DNA from 2 places in the Staphylococcus sp. SUC_1.2 genome. Region 1 is predicted to be linked to the other one. Evidence: riboswitches for the same ligand, from Rfam matches in the RefSeq annotation. Region 1 holds a riboswitch; the other holds the start of a gene.
What was found. A riboswitch is a leader RNA that binds a small molecule or an ion and turns the genes downstream of it on or off. The one in region 1 is predicted to bind glycine.
Positions count from the first base shown of each region.

Region 2: it holds a riboswitch for glycine, as region 1 does, so the genes downstream of both, gcvT (glycine cleavage system aminomethyltransferase GcvT) here and gcvT (glycine cleavage system aminomethyltransferase GcvT) in region 1, are expected to answer to the same signal.

Region 1 covers NZ_JANJPM010000001.1:48,916-56,702, forward strand. Annotated here, with positions in the region: gene gcvPA (aminomethyl-transferring glycine dehydrogenase subunit GcvPA) at 1-928, opposite strand, end outside; gene gcvT (glycine cleavage system aminomethyltransferase GcvT) at 945-2,036, opposite strand; glycine riboswitch at 2,113-2,234, opposite strand; gene NR218_RS00265 (shikimate kinase) at 2,231-2,740, opposite strand; gene NR218_RS00270 (type IV pilus minor pilin ComGF family protein) at 2,905-3,366, opposite strand; gene comGD (competence type IV pilus minor pilin ComGD) at 3,594-4,040, opposite strand; gene comGC (competence type IV pilus major pilin ComGC) at 4,018-4,329, opposite strand; gene comGB (competence type IV pilus assembly protein ComGB) at 4,349-5,413, opposite strand; gene comGA (competence type IV pilus ATPase ComGA) at 5,385-6,359, opposite strand; gene NR218_RS00295 (MBL fold metallo-hydrolase) at 6,410-7,036, opposite strand; gene NR218_RS00300 (MTH1187 family thiamine-binding protein) at 7,038-7,361, opposite strand; gene NR218_RS00305 (ROK family glucokinase) at 7,361-7,787, opposite strand, start outside.
Region 2 covers NZ_JANJPM010000018.1:25-7,811, forward strand. Annotated here, with positions in the region: partial or broken gene NR218_RS07365 (type II secretion system F family protein) at 1-482, shown strand, start outside; gene comGC (competence type IV pilus major pilin ComGC) at 496-816, shown strand; gene comGD (competence type IV pilus minor pilin ComGD) at 881-1,249, shown strand; gene NR218_RS12735 (prepilin-type N-terminal cleavage/methylation domain-containing protein) at 1,447-1,938, shown strand; gene NR218_RS07380 (shikimate kinase) at 2,098-2,616, shown strand; glycine riboswitch at 2,613-2,728, shown strand; gene gcvT (glycine cleavage system aminomethyltransferase GcvT) at 2,805-3,896, shown strand; gene gcvPA (aminomethyl-transferring glycine dehydrogenase subunit GcvPA) at 3,913-5,265, shown strand; gene gcvPB (aminomethyl-transferring glycine dehydrogenase subunit GcvPB) at 5,252-6,730, shown strand; gene NR218_RS07400 (rhodanese-like domain-containing protein) at 6,907-7,293, opposite strand; gene NR218_RS07405 (lipoate--protein ligase family protein) at 7,445-7,787, shown strand, end outside.

The DNA.
Region 1 (7,787 bases):
CAAACCCTCTATTACCTTCATCATCTTGCGTTTGTCCTACTAATCTGCCAGGAACTTTACGCATTAACTTTTTAGTAGTAGCAAAGTAACCACAATGAGGACCGCCAAATTGAGTAGGAATACCAAATGGTTGTGTATCACCAACAACAATATCTGCTCCAAATTGGCCTGGAGGTGTTAAAACGCCTAATGCTAATGGGTTAGAATAAACAATGAATAACGCTTTTTTATTTTCAATATAAGAATGAATTTTTTCTAAATCTTCAATTGATCCATAGAAGTTAGGATATTGTACAGCAACTGCTGCAGTATCATCATCAATTGCTTGTTCTAATTTTTCTAGGTCAGTAATCGTTCCATTTAAATCAACTTCAACAATTTCAAATTCTTTTCTTACTTTAATATACGTTTTTAATACTTGTAGAGCCTGATAATGGAGACCTTTAGATACTACAATTTTGTTCTTTTTAGTATGATTAAAAGCTAATATACAAGCTTCGGCAAAGCTAGTTATGCCATCATACATAGACGAATTTGCGACATCCATTTGAGTAAGTTCACAAATTAATGTTTGGAATTCAAAAATTGCTTGTAGTTCACCTTGAGAAATTTCAGGTTGATAAGGTGTATAAGCAGTATAAAATTCAGAACGAGAAATCATGGCGTCTACTACTGCAGGTGTGTAATGATCATATACTCCTGCACCTAAAAAACTCACATGTGTTTCTTTAGTAATATTTTTATTTGCAATAGTATTCAATCTTCTTAAAAGTGAAGTTTCAGCTTCTGCACTATCTATATTCAAATCTCTATTAAGTAAAATATCTTTCGGAATATCTCCAAAGAGATCGGTAATTGAATTTGCTCCAATTGTTTCTAACATTTCTTTTTTATCTTTATCAGTTAATGGTATATAACGATGACTCACACTGCACACCCCTTAGTTATTTTTCGATTTGATTTTTCTTAACAATTTTAGCTTTTAATTGTCTTTTACGAACTTGAACTAGTAATTCTTTACCTAACTCAAATTCATCACGATCAATAATAGCCATAGCAATTGATTTTCCTGAAGAAGGTGATTGAGTTCCTGAAGTAATTTCACCTATTTCTTTTCCGTCAAGATTCATTACTGTATAACCCGTTCTTGCAATGCCTTTATCTATAAGTTCTAAACCTACAGTACGTCGTTTTGATCCATTCTCTTTTTGATCTTTTAAAACAGATTTACCAATAAATTCATCTTCAATTAAAGGTTTAGCAGCAAAAGCAATTCCACCTTCATAAGGCGTGATTGATTCAGTGAGATCTTGTCCATGAAGAGGTAAACCAGCTTCTAATCTAAGTGTATCTCTTGCACCTAAACCACAAGGTACAACGCCTTTATCAATAAAACCATTCCAAATGTCAACTGTATCATTTGAATTACAATAAATTTCAAAACCATCTTCACCTGTATATCCAGATTGAGATAAGATAACATTTTTTCCAAAAATAGTTACATTTTGTTTGAATTCAAAAGGCTTCATTTCACTTACATCAACATCAACAAGTTCACTTACTAAAGTTCTTGCTTGAGGGCCTTGAACCGCTAATTGACCATATTGTTCAGACACATTTGTTACAGTAGCATTAAATTTAGATTGATGTTTTTGAATCCATTCGAAATCCTTATCAGTATTGGCTGCATTAACAATTAATAAGTATTTGTTATCAGCAATTTTATATGTTACTAAATCATCAATAATACCACCCTCATCATTACATAAAGCTGTATATTGAGCTTTAGTTTCAGATAAATTAGTAGTATCATTTGAAAGTAAATATTGAACAAATTTACTAGCATCTTCACCTTCTATTAAAATTTCTCCCATATGACTTACATCGAACATACCTACTTTGTATCTAACTGCGTTATGTTCTTCTTTAATACTAGTAAATTGAACAGGCATAGCCCACCCACCGAATTCAACTATTTTAGCACCACTATTTACATAAGTTTCATATAATGGTGTCTTTTTTAATTCGTTTGTCATTTAAAAACCCCCTATTTTTTTATAAAAAAAGCAGAGTAGCAGAAGCTACCCTGTCTAAATAACAAATCCAGGACTGCGTAACAGTATTATCCTTTTGCCTGAGAGTTTCGTAGTTTACTTGCACCTTCGGCGATAACATGACATAATTTCAAAACAACTATAGAATCAGTTCAAGTTATTCTCTCTAATACTGATCATTCGCATGGTATATGATTTAAAATTGCTTTATATACACATTCAATTGTTTTACTACTATCTACTTTTGTGGATGCGATTTCATTATATCTTGAAACTCTCGATAAATACAAGTCTTTTAATTGTTTTTCACTTTTGTTTTTCGCATTTGGTCTATGTGGATCATTAGCAATTCTATTATAGATAATATCTATATCACAATCTAACCAAATAACTGTTTTATTTTTTAAAAGTGAGATAGAATCATCGTTTTCTATAATTCCTCCCCCCGTTGATATAATATCGTATTTACCAATACAATCATTTAAATATTTATACTCTAACTTACGAAATCCTTTTTCACCAATTTCATTAAAAATATCTGGTATTGTTTTAAATTCTTTCATTTCTATATATGTATCTAAATCAATATATGAATAGTGTAATTTTGAAGCCAAATATTTGCCAATAGTACTTTTACCAGTACCCATAAAGCCTGTTAATATAAGTGGTAAATAAGAATAAGTCATCCTAATCACCTCTCTTAAGTTTATCACTTATTATACTATCATAATATATTTGAATATTATGTATTGTTTTTAATTTTATACTATATTGAGCAGAATAAGTAGATATAATTATCAAATATATACTAAGAATAAATAATGTATAGCTACTTATATATCCTTTCATTTTATAAAAATAAGTTTTTTTCATAGTAGTCGTTTTTATCACCTATTTTTAGATTTAATTTTATGATGTTAGAAGGTAAAATTTGAAATTCTGCATTGATAACATTATTTAGTAAAACGATATTGCCATTCCCATTAATTTTGTAAAATAGTTTGTTGTTTTTAAATTCTATATAATCTTTAGACGATTCATTATCAATGATAATTGTATGTTTATCCTTAATTATAAGGGCATGATGCTTTTTCGAAATAATTTGTGTTATATTTGTCTGAAAAAAAGCATATTCTGTTTGATAACTATTATATGACTCGTATAAATAGGAATGAGTCAATTTAATTAATTGAGGAAAAAATGTTAACATCATTGTTGCTAAAAATAATGAAACTAACATTTCTATTAAAGTGAATGATTTTAATTTAATATTTAATGCATGATTCGATTTCAGTTTCTTTGTGAAGTCCACATATTTTATTGGAATAAAGTTTAATATGATAATCACCTAAAATTATACCCTTTGAAATGGTTTTTTTATCATAATGGTTGATACTACTCATTATGGTTTGTTTAATTTCAATAATTTGGTATTCTCTTTTTAATGTATGATTTAAACTGATTAGTATTGGAATTAAAGTAAAAACTATAATAGTGAATATATACAAGCTAAATAAACTATCGATGAGTAACACTGCTTTAAATTTTAAAATATCTAATTCTTCCTTTTTCAATATTAATAATCAACTTATATTGATGTTGATTCATTTTCAATATTAAAGAGCCAAACTGATTTATTCTTCCTTCTTTATTAAAAGTAATTTTCTCTAAATTTTTAACTTCAACTATTTTTCCATCTTCAATATTGTAGTTGTACCGCCCACCATGTGCTTCTATTACTTTTATAATTGAGGAATGTTTTGGAATTAACAATGTAATAGATTGATGATCACGCATCGCTTTAGATTTAAAATATTCTAATTGATTAACAAATTGTGTTGCTTTTATATCGTCTGACAAAGAAATATTGTTAAATACATTTACCCTTAAAGTTGCATTAAGTAAGATTGTTAAAATCAAAATAATTAACAGGCTCTCTATAAAAGTGAATGCTTTAATATTCTTACTCTGCAACTGCTTCTCCATTTTTAATACTGATAGTTTCTCCAGACTTACAAGATGATTGCCCTTGTTTTATAAACCCTTCAGTTATTAAGTCCTCAATAGAATTAGGAACTCTATTATGTTTTAAAGTATAAGCTTCAATTTGACTATTGACCATTTTCACTTGTGCTTCACATCCTGTTGATTGAATATGTGCCATTTGTTTAGCTATATTTGGAATAATAAGAATGAGTAAAACACTAATTATTAATAGTACAAGTAACATCTCAATTAAAGTAAAAGCTTTTAATTTATTTTTGAATTTTTTCATAAAAAACCTCCATTTTACTTTACTTAATATTTTGCATAAGTTGGAACATGGGTAACATGATCACTAGATACAAGCTGACTATAAAGGCTCCTAAGAATATAAATACGATAGGTTGGATAATTTTTGACTGTTTTAAAGCTGTTTGTTGGAGTCTTTGAATTAATATTTGACAATACATTTTCAACTCAATATCTAATTTATTATTTTTCTCACCTTGTTTAATAAACTGTATTAAGTCATATTGATAACATGGTATTTTAATCAAAATATTAGGTAAATTAATGCCTCTATTTAGTTCATTTTGAATAACGATACCAATATAATTCAAAAATGAATTGTTTTGTAGATGAATGTACATATCCACGACTTGTTGAATACTAATGCCATTTTTATAAAATAAAGCTAAATCATTAGCAAGTTGATATGTTTTTATAGTCGAATAATAAAAACGTACAATTGGTATGTAAGAAATGAATGTAAGTTTTTTGGAAATATCTAATTTATTAAGAAAGATAAATATAATGATGGATAAAGTTAGTAAAGTAAAAAAAACAAAAAGAAAAATTTGCGGTAAATGACTAATTAAATATGTAATAATAGTTTGTGATAAATTGAGTTTAACATCCATCATTGAATACAGATGTTCAAATTGAGGTAAAACTGTATAATTTAATATACTTAACATAGTTATAAATATTGCAATCAAAATAATGGGATATTGAATAGCTTTTAATATTCGTTGTTTAGCTTGAAGATTTGTTTTTAAATAATACATTGCTTCCTCTATTGCTTCATTTATATTCCCATATTTCTGCGCAAATTGAATTTGAGTGATAATAGATTTAGGATAGCCTATTAATTCTAATATTTGATCGCATTCTCCTCCCGATTTTATTATTTTAACTATCTTATTTGCTATATCTTTATTTTTATAATTAAAATACAAATTTATAAAATTAAAACATTCTAATAATGTAAATCCACTTTTAAGTAAGTTATTCAAATTATTTAGAAGTATAATTTGTTGGTTTTCGCTAAGAACTTTAGAATGTTTGTTAAATATATTTTTCAACCACATCTTCACATATAAGACCTTCTTTCGATAGCGATAACAATTTTTCTTTTAAATTATTAAATGTCTTAGGAAGTGTATGGTTATGTTCAAAAAAATATTGAATTTGATTATTTGTAATAGACTCACAAACAAGCTTTCTTTGATTTAAAGTAGTTGTAACTAATCTTTGATTTGAAATGACATTTATTGCTTGTGAAATTTCTTGAACACTAATCCCCATCTCTAACAATCTGAGTATTGCGCCCTTACAATTGCTTGAATGCATAGTAGTGAGCACTAAATGACCACTTAAACTTGCTTGAATAACACATTTTGCCACTTCAGCATCTCTAATTTCACCAATTAAAATAACATCTGGATCACATCTTAATATTGCTTTAAATGAACTAACATAATCTATACCGGCTTTATGATTTACTGACACTTGTGTTATGCCTTTTAGTAATTGTTCAACAGGATTTTCGATTGTAATAACATTTAAATTTAATTCTTGAAAAGCATAGAGTACTAATTGATACATCAAAGTACTTTTACCTGAACCTGTTGGACCAGTAAGTAAAATGAGACCTTGCTTTTTATTCATTAGAGGTTTAAAGTCATTAAAGTCCTTATATTCTCTTTTAGAAGTGAAATATTGAGGGATAAGTCTGATAACACAACTTTCTACTCCTAATGACAAAGGTAAAGTAGAAATTCTTAAATAAAATATTGATTTAGCATGATAAGTATATCTACCACTTTGAGCTATTTGATGTGTTGATACATCTAAATTTGCTTTAAATTTCATATAAATTAATAATTTTTCATAAATGTCATTACTAAACATTTCATATGTCTCTAACATATCATTCACTCTGAATTTAATATGTACTTTATCCTCTGAAGGAATAAAGTGTACGTCACTTGCATTTTTTGAAATTGCTTTATTAATTATTTCTTGAAATAATAATTTCAAAAAAACACCTCCTACATATATAAACGTAAGAGGTGTTTAAATTACTTTTTTTATTGTCCATCTAAATATGGATTGAGTTGTTCGTCATCTACCGTAGTGTATTGACCATGACCTGGGAATAAAGGCAAATCTCCGTCTAATTCAAATAATTTGTCCTTAATTGAGTCTACTAATGTTTCATAGTCTCCTCTATATAAGTCTGTTCTTCCAATACCGTTATTAAATAATGTATCTCCTACTACTGCAAAATCGTCAAAAACGTAAGTTAAACTTCCTGGCGAATGACCTGGTGTATGAAGAACATTGAATTTAAATTCATCGATTGTAAAATTACCTTCATCTAAAGCAATTGGTTGAGCTTTACTAGTAGTGAGTGGCATACCATATTGTTTAAATTTTGAAGAACCATTTTTTTCAGGATCAGTTAAGAAAGAAAATTCTTCTTTATGCATATAAACAGGTACATCATATTTGGATAATACATCGTCTAAAGCACCAATATGATCAAAATGAGCGTGTGTAAGTAGTATTGCTTTTAAAGGTTTATTGATTTGATTTAATTTCTTAAATATTTTATCAGATTCTCCAGCAGGGTCAACTAATAATACACTGTTATCACTTTCTATAAAATACGCGTTTGTATCAACTAATCCTAAAGATAAATTAGAAATTCTCATATTATTCACCTTGTTTATCTAAATGTTTTTGAACAGATTTTAATTTATCATTCATTTTACGAGACTTATCTCTTCTATCATCAATACGGATATTTGTACATACTCTATCTAATCCTTTATCAAATGGTAATTCGTGAATTGCTTGAACTACTTCAAATAAATCTTTAAGATCACCTTCGATAAGCGTATTCATAGGGGTTAATTGATAGTCAATTTTACCTTGCTTTTTAAATGCTTCTAGTTTCGTTTGGATTTCTGCAATATATTTACTAACACTAGGACCTTCCGTTCCGACAGGTATAACAACTACATCAACAATAGCCATTATTTAACACCATCCTTTTCAATTATATATGTTTTTATTAGTCCAGCAGCACCAGTGATACCAGCATCATTTCCAAGTTTTGCTTGGACAATTTCAGTATCTTTTTGAGCAGGAGTAAATGTTAAATTATGATATTCTGTTTTAATATTTTCAATCAATATTAATCCAGCTGTAGACATTCCTCCACCTAAAACAATATATTTAGGATTGCTTGTAGCACTAATTATACTACATAAATAAGCGATATGATTTGCGACCTTCTCTGTTATAAATATACAGAATTGATCTCCTGCTTTTGCTGCATCAAATACAGCTTTAGCAGTTACTTTATTCTCTTTTATAAGTGATAAAAGAGATGATTTAAAAGTAAGTTTAGGATAATAAAAATTGACTAAATTAACCACTCCAGTAGCTGAAGCAACAGTT
Region 2 (7,787 bases), on a different contig from region 1:
GAATAGAAACTTCTAAAAAAATAATTATTTTATCATCAATACCTTTGTTTAATAGCTATTATAAAATTTTTAAAACTTATCAAATATCTAATGATTTAAGTCTATTTTATAAAAATGGCGTAAGTTTACAGGACATTGTTACAACATATATTAAACAAAATGATAATGAATATTTAAGGTTTCTAGGAGAATTTTTAATGGATAAAACTAATAGAGGTGAAACTTTAGCAAATAGTTTAGCTATGATGCCGTGTTTTCAAAAAGACTTAATTAAATTTATAAAGCAGGGAGAAAAAAGTGCCAAATTAGATATAGAACTTAAAATTTACTCAAGTATTTTAATTAATAGATTTAAAGAAAAATCACTTCTTCATACAAAAATCATTCAACCAATTATTTTTCTGTTTCTAGGCTTGTTCATTGTTAGTTTGTATTTAGTAATTATGTTACCAATGTTTCAGTTAATGCAAAATATTAAATGATAAGGAGTTTAATATGAAGAATCACTTTGAAAATTTAAAAAAGTTAAAAGCCTTTACTCTAATAGAAATGTTATTAGTATTACTAATTATCAGCGTATTACTAATATTAATTATTCCAAACATTGCAAAACAAACAGCTCATATCCAGTCCACAGGTTGTGAAGCTCAAGTCAAAATGATAAATAGTCAAATAGAAGCATATACATTAAAACATAATCGAACACCTTCTAATATAAATGATCTTATAAATGATGGCCTTATAAAAGAAGGACAAAAACAATGCAGATCGGGAGAAACAATTACAATATCTAATGGTGAGGCTATTGCGAACTAGTAAAATTAATGCGTTTACTCTTCTTGAAACATTGCTTACCTTATTAATTTTAATAATAATTATTATGATTTCCCCAAGCATTTATACAAAAACTAAATTAGATTTAATCGAAAGTGAATTAAAAGTAAAAAATATTATCACCCAATTAGAGTATATAAAATCAAAAGCAATCGCTGAGAACCAATCAATTACAATTGTATTTAGCAAACAAGCCACAGAAATGAATATTATTGAACAAAATGGAAATAAATACAAATTAGGATTATTTGGCACTAAAATTATTTCAGTTGCAAAAGTACACACCATAACATTCAATAATGAAGGTAAAATCAATCGTTTTGGATCAATCATTTTGAAAGCTAAAGAGAATATTTACAGAGTAATTTTTAACATTGATAAAGGAAGGATAAGATTTGTTAAATTATCAAATTAGGGGAAGTTTATTAATTGATAGTTTATTAGGCTTTTTGATTCTAACTTTTATTACTTTAATATTCTTACCTCTATTACAACAATTAAATTTCAATTTACGTAATCAATACGAAATTTTAGATATGAAAAGTGCTATTATCACAAGCCAAAAACATTATAGTATTAAAGAATTAAAGAAGGGGATAACTATAGGAAAATATGAAATTAAAATTTATAAAAATACGATATGCAATAATAATAGTTTATCTAAGAATAAGGTCTGTGTTCAGCTCAGTAACTAAAGGATTTACATTTATAGAAATGCTAATATCCTTATTAATTACTATAATTATTTTAACTATAATACCCCATCTATTTCGTTTGACTGATACTTACTTAAGTGCGGCCTATGAATTTGACCAATTAGAATATTCATTTTTTCAATTGGACCTTAATAAAATGACCAATTCTAAAGCAATATCTTTAAAATTAATTGATGAACATTCAATTTTACTCAAACAACAAAATCAAAATAGTTTCATTAAATATCAAAATCATAAAATTATTTTTGTAAGTAACAATAGAGGAAATATTACACTACTAAATAATGTTTTAAATGCGAAGTTCATTTCCAATCATAAAGGAATTATAGGAGTGTTTCTAAGGATTGGAAGTAGGGAGAATTACTATGACAAATCACTTTACTTATAATTATAAAGGTTTTATAAGCATATATACTATGCTCATATTTATCATATATTTATCAATCATCTCTTTTTATACAACTCAATATAGTTTAAAATTGAAGACAATTCATAACATTAATAGTTATTATGATTTGAAGATAAATCAACTATTTGAAAAAGGGTGATGCTATTGAACAAAAAAAATTCGCCAATAATTCTTATCGGCTTTATGGGCACAGGTAAAAGTACTATTGGAGAATACTTATCATTAGAAAAACAATTAAGTTTCATAGATTTAGATGTATACATAGAAATAAAGGAAAATAAAACAATACCAGAAATCTTTGAAGAAGTTGGAGAAATCGGTTTTAGGAAGATAGAATATAACTATTTAACTGAATGCACAAAAAAATACGATGTTATTGCAACAGGTGGTGGCGTTATCGAATATATTGAATCACTAAATTATTTGAAACAGTATAAATACATTTTTTGGCTAGATTGTGACATAGATGTCATCGTTAAGAGAGTAACAAACGACAAACATAGACCAAATGCAATTGATAAATCCAAAAAACAGTTAAATAACTTGTATTTATCAAGGATTTCAAGATATAATGAAATCGCATTCATGAAAGTGAATAGTGATAAAACAATCAGAGAAATTTATAATGAGATTATAAATTATCTTACTTGCGGTTGATCAGTATTAGAGAGAATAAAAATATTGTACTTAAATTTAAGTACAATGATTTTTATCGCCGAAGGTGCAAGTTAACTACTAAACTCTCAGGCAAAAGGATAATACTGCTACGCATTCCTGGATTAAGTGTATAAACAGGGTAGCTATTTGCTACTCTGTTTTTTATAAAAATTATAGGGGGTTTTCTAATGACAAGCGAATTAAAAAAAACACCATTGTATCAAAATTATGTTGACAGTGGTGCAAAAATAGTAGAATTCGGTGGATGGGCAATGCCTGTTCAATTTACAAGTATCAAAGAAGAACATAATGCTGTTAGATATGAAGTAGGTATGTTCGATGTAAGCCATATGGGAGAAATCTCTATAAAAGGCAATGATGCAAGTAAATTTGTCCAATACTTACTTTCAAACGATACTAACAACCTTACTGATACTAAAGCTCAATATACTGCTTTATGTAACGAAGAAGGCGGTATTATTGATGACTTAGTAACATACAAAATTGGCGACAATGATTATCTATTAATTGTTAACGCTGCAAATACAGATAAAGATTTTGCTTGGGTACAAAAACATGCACCTAAATTTGATGTTGAAGTATCAAATGTATCTAATCAATTCGGTCAGTTAGCTGTTCAAGGTCCTAAAGCAAGAGATTTGGTAAGCGGGTTAGTTGATATAGATGTAAGTGAAATGAAACCATTTGATTTCCAACAAAACGTTACTCTATTTGGAAAAAATGTTATCTTATCTCAATCTGGTTATACAGGTGAAGACGGATTTGAAATCTATTGTGAAGCAAAAGACACAGTAGACATTTGGAACGGCTTCATTGAACATAATGTAGTTCCATGCGGTCTCGGTGCACGTGATACATTAAGATTAGAAGCTGGCCTACCATTACATGGTCAAGATTTAACAGAATCTATCACACCATATGAAGGCGGAATTGCTTTTGCTGCTAAACCACTGATTGAAGAAGACTTCATCGGTAAATCAGTGTTAAAAGACCAAAAAGAAAATGGTTCAGAACGTAGAACTGTTGGCTTAGAGTTACTTGATAAAGGTATTGCAAGAACTGGTTATCCTGTTTTAGACCTTGATGGTAATGAAATTGGGGAAGTTACTTCAGGAACACAAGCACCATCTTCAGGTAAATCAATCGCTATGGCAATTATTAAGCGAGATGAATTTGAAATGGGACGTGAATTATTAGTTCAAGTACGTAAAAGACAGCTTAAAGCTAAAATTGTTAAGAAAAACCAAATTGAAAAATAATTAAGGGGTGTGTATTGTGAGTCATCGTTATATACCATTAACTGAAAAAGATAAAAAAGAAATGCTAGATAAAATTGGCGCAAGTTCAATTAATGAATTGTTCGGAGATGTGCCTAAAGATATTTTATTAAATAGAGATTTAAATATTGCTAGTGGTGAAGCTGAAACTTCTTTATTAAGAAGACTTAATACAGTTGCAAATAAAAACGTAACTAAAGAAACTCATGCATCTTTCCTAGGTGCTGGCGTTTATGACCATTATGCTCCAGCTATTGTAGATGCAATGATTTCACGTTCTGAATTCTATACAGCATATACACCGTATCAACCAGAAATTTCACAAGGTGAATTACAAGCGATTTTTGAATTCCAAACATTGATTTGTGAATTAACAGATATGGATGTAGCTAACTCATCTATGTATGATGGTATTACTAGTTTTGCTGAAGCTTGTATCTTAGCATTCAATCATACTAAGAAAAATAAAATTGTAGTATCTAAAGGTCTTCATTATCAAGCACTTCAAGTGTTAAAAACTTACGTTAAAGTTAGAGAAGAATTTGAAATTGTTGAAGTTGATTTAGATGGAACAATTACAGACTTAGAAAAATTAGAACAGGCTGTAGACGATGAAACTGCTGCAGTAGCAGTTCAATATCCTAACTTCTATGGTTCAGTGGAAGACTTAGAAAAAATCCAATCATTTATTGAAGGCAAAAAAGCATTATTTATCGTTTATGCTAATCCATTAGCATTAGGCCTATTGACACCTCCAGGTTCATTTGGTGCTGATATTGTAGTAGGAGACACACAACCATTTGGTATACCAACACAATTTGGTGGACCACACTGTGGTTATTTCGCAACTACAAAAAAATTAATGCGTAAAGTGCCTGGTAGATTAGTAGGACAAACACAAGATGATGAAGGTAACCGTGGATTCGTTCTAACTTTACAAGCCCGTGAACAACATATTCGTCGTGATAAAGCCACTTCTAATATCTGTTCAAACCAAGCATTAAACGCACTTGCATCATCAATTGCTATGTCAGCTCTTGGTAAACAAGGTATTTACGACATTGCAGTTCAAAACTTAGAACACGCAAATTATGCTAAAAATCAATTTAAAGACAATGGTTTTGAAGTGCTTGATGGTACTTCATTCAATGAATTTGTTGTCAAATTCGATCAACCAATCAAAGATATAAATAAAAAATTAGCAGAACATGGATTTATTGGAGGCTTTGATTTAGGTGAAGCCTCAGCAGATTTCGAAAATCATATGTTAATTGCTGTTACTGAATTAAGAACTAAAGATGAAATTGATACATTTGTTAAGAAAGCTGGTGAGCTAAATGGTAGTAAGTAAGTCAAGTCCATTAATTTTTGAAAGATCTAGAGAAGGTAGATATGCATACTCATTACCTCAAAGCGATATAAAAACAGATTCAGTTGAAAGTATTCTTGATGATAAATTTATTCGTAAAAATAAAGCAGAGTTTCCTGAAGTTGCAGAATTAGATTTAGTTCGTCATTATACTGAATTATCAAATAAAAACTTTGGTGTAGATTCAGGGTTTTATCCACTCGGATCATGTACTATGAAATATAATCCTAAAATCAATGAAAAAGTTGCTCGCATACCTGGATTTGCAGAGTCACATCCTTTACAAGAAGAAGAGCAAGTTCAAGGTTCTTTAGAAATTGTGTATAGTTTACAAGAAGAACTTAAAGAAATTACTGGTATGGATGAAGTTACATTACAACCAGCTGCAGGTGCTCATGGTGAGTGGACTGCTTTAATGATTTTCAAAGCGTATCACTTAGATAATGGTGAAGGTCATCGTGATGAAGTTATTGTTCCTGACTCAGCTCATGGTACAAACCCTGCATCTGCGTCGTTTGCTGGTTTTAAAGCTGTTACAGTTAAATCAAATGAACGTGGTGAAGTTGATATTGAAGACTTAAAACGCGTTGTTAATGAAAATACTGCTGCAATTATGTTAACTAATCCTAACACTTTAGGTATTTTCGAGAAAAACATCATGGAAATCCGTGAAATTGTACATGAAGCAGGCGGATTATTATACTATGACGGTGCAAACTTAAATGCCATTATGGATAAAGTACGTCCTGGAGATATGGGATTTGATGCGGTTCATTTAAACTTACACAAAACATTCACTGGTCCTCACGGTGGCGGTGGTCCAGGTTCAGGTCCAGTTGGTGTAAAAAAAGAATTAGCTAGTTATTTACCAAAACCAATGGTAATCAAAGATGGAGATACTTTTAAATACGATAATGATATTAAAAACTCAATTGGACGTGTAAAACCATTCTACGGTAATTTTGGTATTTACTTAAGAGCATACACATATATAAGAACTATGGGTGCTGAAGGTTTAAGAGAGGTTTCTGAAGCAGCAGTTCTTAATGCTAATTATATTAAAGCTAGCTTAAAAGACCACTATGAAATTCCATATGAGCAATATTGTAAACATGAATTCGTATTAAGTGGTTCTAAACAAAAAGAACATGGAGTCCGTACCTTAGATATGGCAAAACGTTTATTAGACTTTGGTGTTCATCCACCAACAATTTATTTCCCACTTAACGTTGAGGAAGGTATGATGATTGAACCAACTGAAACAGAATCTAAAGAAACGTTAGATTACTTTATCGATGCTATGATTCAAATTGCTGAAGAAGCTAAAAATGATCCAGATAAAGTATTAGAAGCACCACATAGTACAATAATTGATAGATTAGATGAAACTACCGCAGCGCGTAAACCTGTTTTAAAATTTGATAATCTACATGAAGAAAAAGAATAATTTAAAACTTTGACCCTGTAACCAATTTAATTGATTACAGGGTCTTCCCTATTTTAAACTTAAGTGAAATATTTTATGTTTATTCTATTTTTAGAAAACGTTTCTAAATGATTTTCACATAAATAATTAAAAAACTCTTAAAGAACATCTTTAAGAGTTAGTAAGCAGACAAGAGATTATTTTTTAGTTTTAATCTTACCTGTCCATTTTTTGTATCCACCTTTTAACATATAAATATCTTTATAGCCATTTTTTTTAAGGATACGTGCTGCACGATACCCTGCGACACCGTTTGCATCACAAAGATAAATAGGTTGATCTTTACGTAAACCTTGATATCTTTGACTAAACATTGATATTGGAATGTTACGAGCGCCATTAATATGTCCGTAATCATAGTCTACTTTCTCACGAACATCAATCACTTGAGCTTTTCTTAAACCTTTGTGAAATTCATTCTGCTCAAGTTCAGTGACTGCTCGTTTATTCATAAACCAATTTCCAAGCATATATAAAATAATTATGACTATAATAGCTAAAGCTATAATCAAAGATACATTCATATTGCATCCTCCCTAATTAACCGATATTATAATTATAAGGCTGTTAGCTAAATTTATCAAAATTTTTTATTGGCTATTTTTATCAAAGATTTATATGTAAAATTTAATATTTTTCTATAGATAATTATATGTTGTGATTGGAGATTATTTTATGACAGAGACATGGAATTTTATAAATACAGGAAGCCATGATCCATATTATAATATGGCAATGGATGAAGCACTCTTAAACTTCGTATCAAGAGGGGAAATTGACCCTGTTGTCAGATTTTACACTTGGAATCCTGCAACGTTATCTGTAGGGTATTTTCAAAGATTAAAGAAAGAAATTGACATTGATAAAGTTAATGAAAAAGGATTTGGATTAGTAAGAAGACAAACTGGTGGTAGAGGGGTTCTTCATGATAAAGAATTAACATATAGTGTTATTGTTTCGGAAGAACATCCTAATATGCCTTCTACCGTAACTGAAGCATATCGTGTCATTTCAGAAG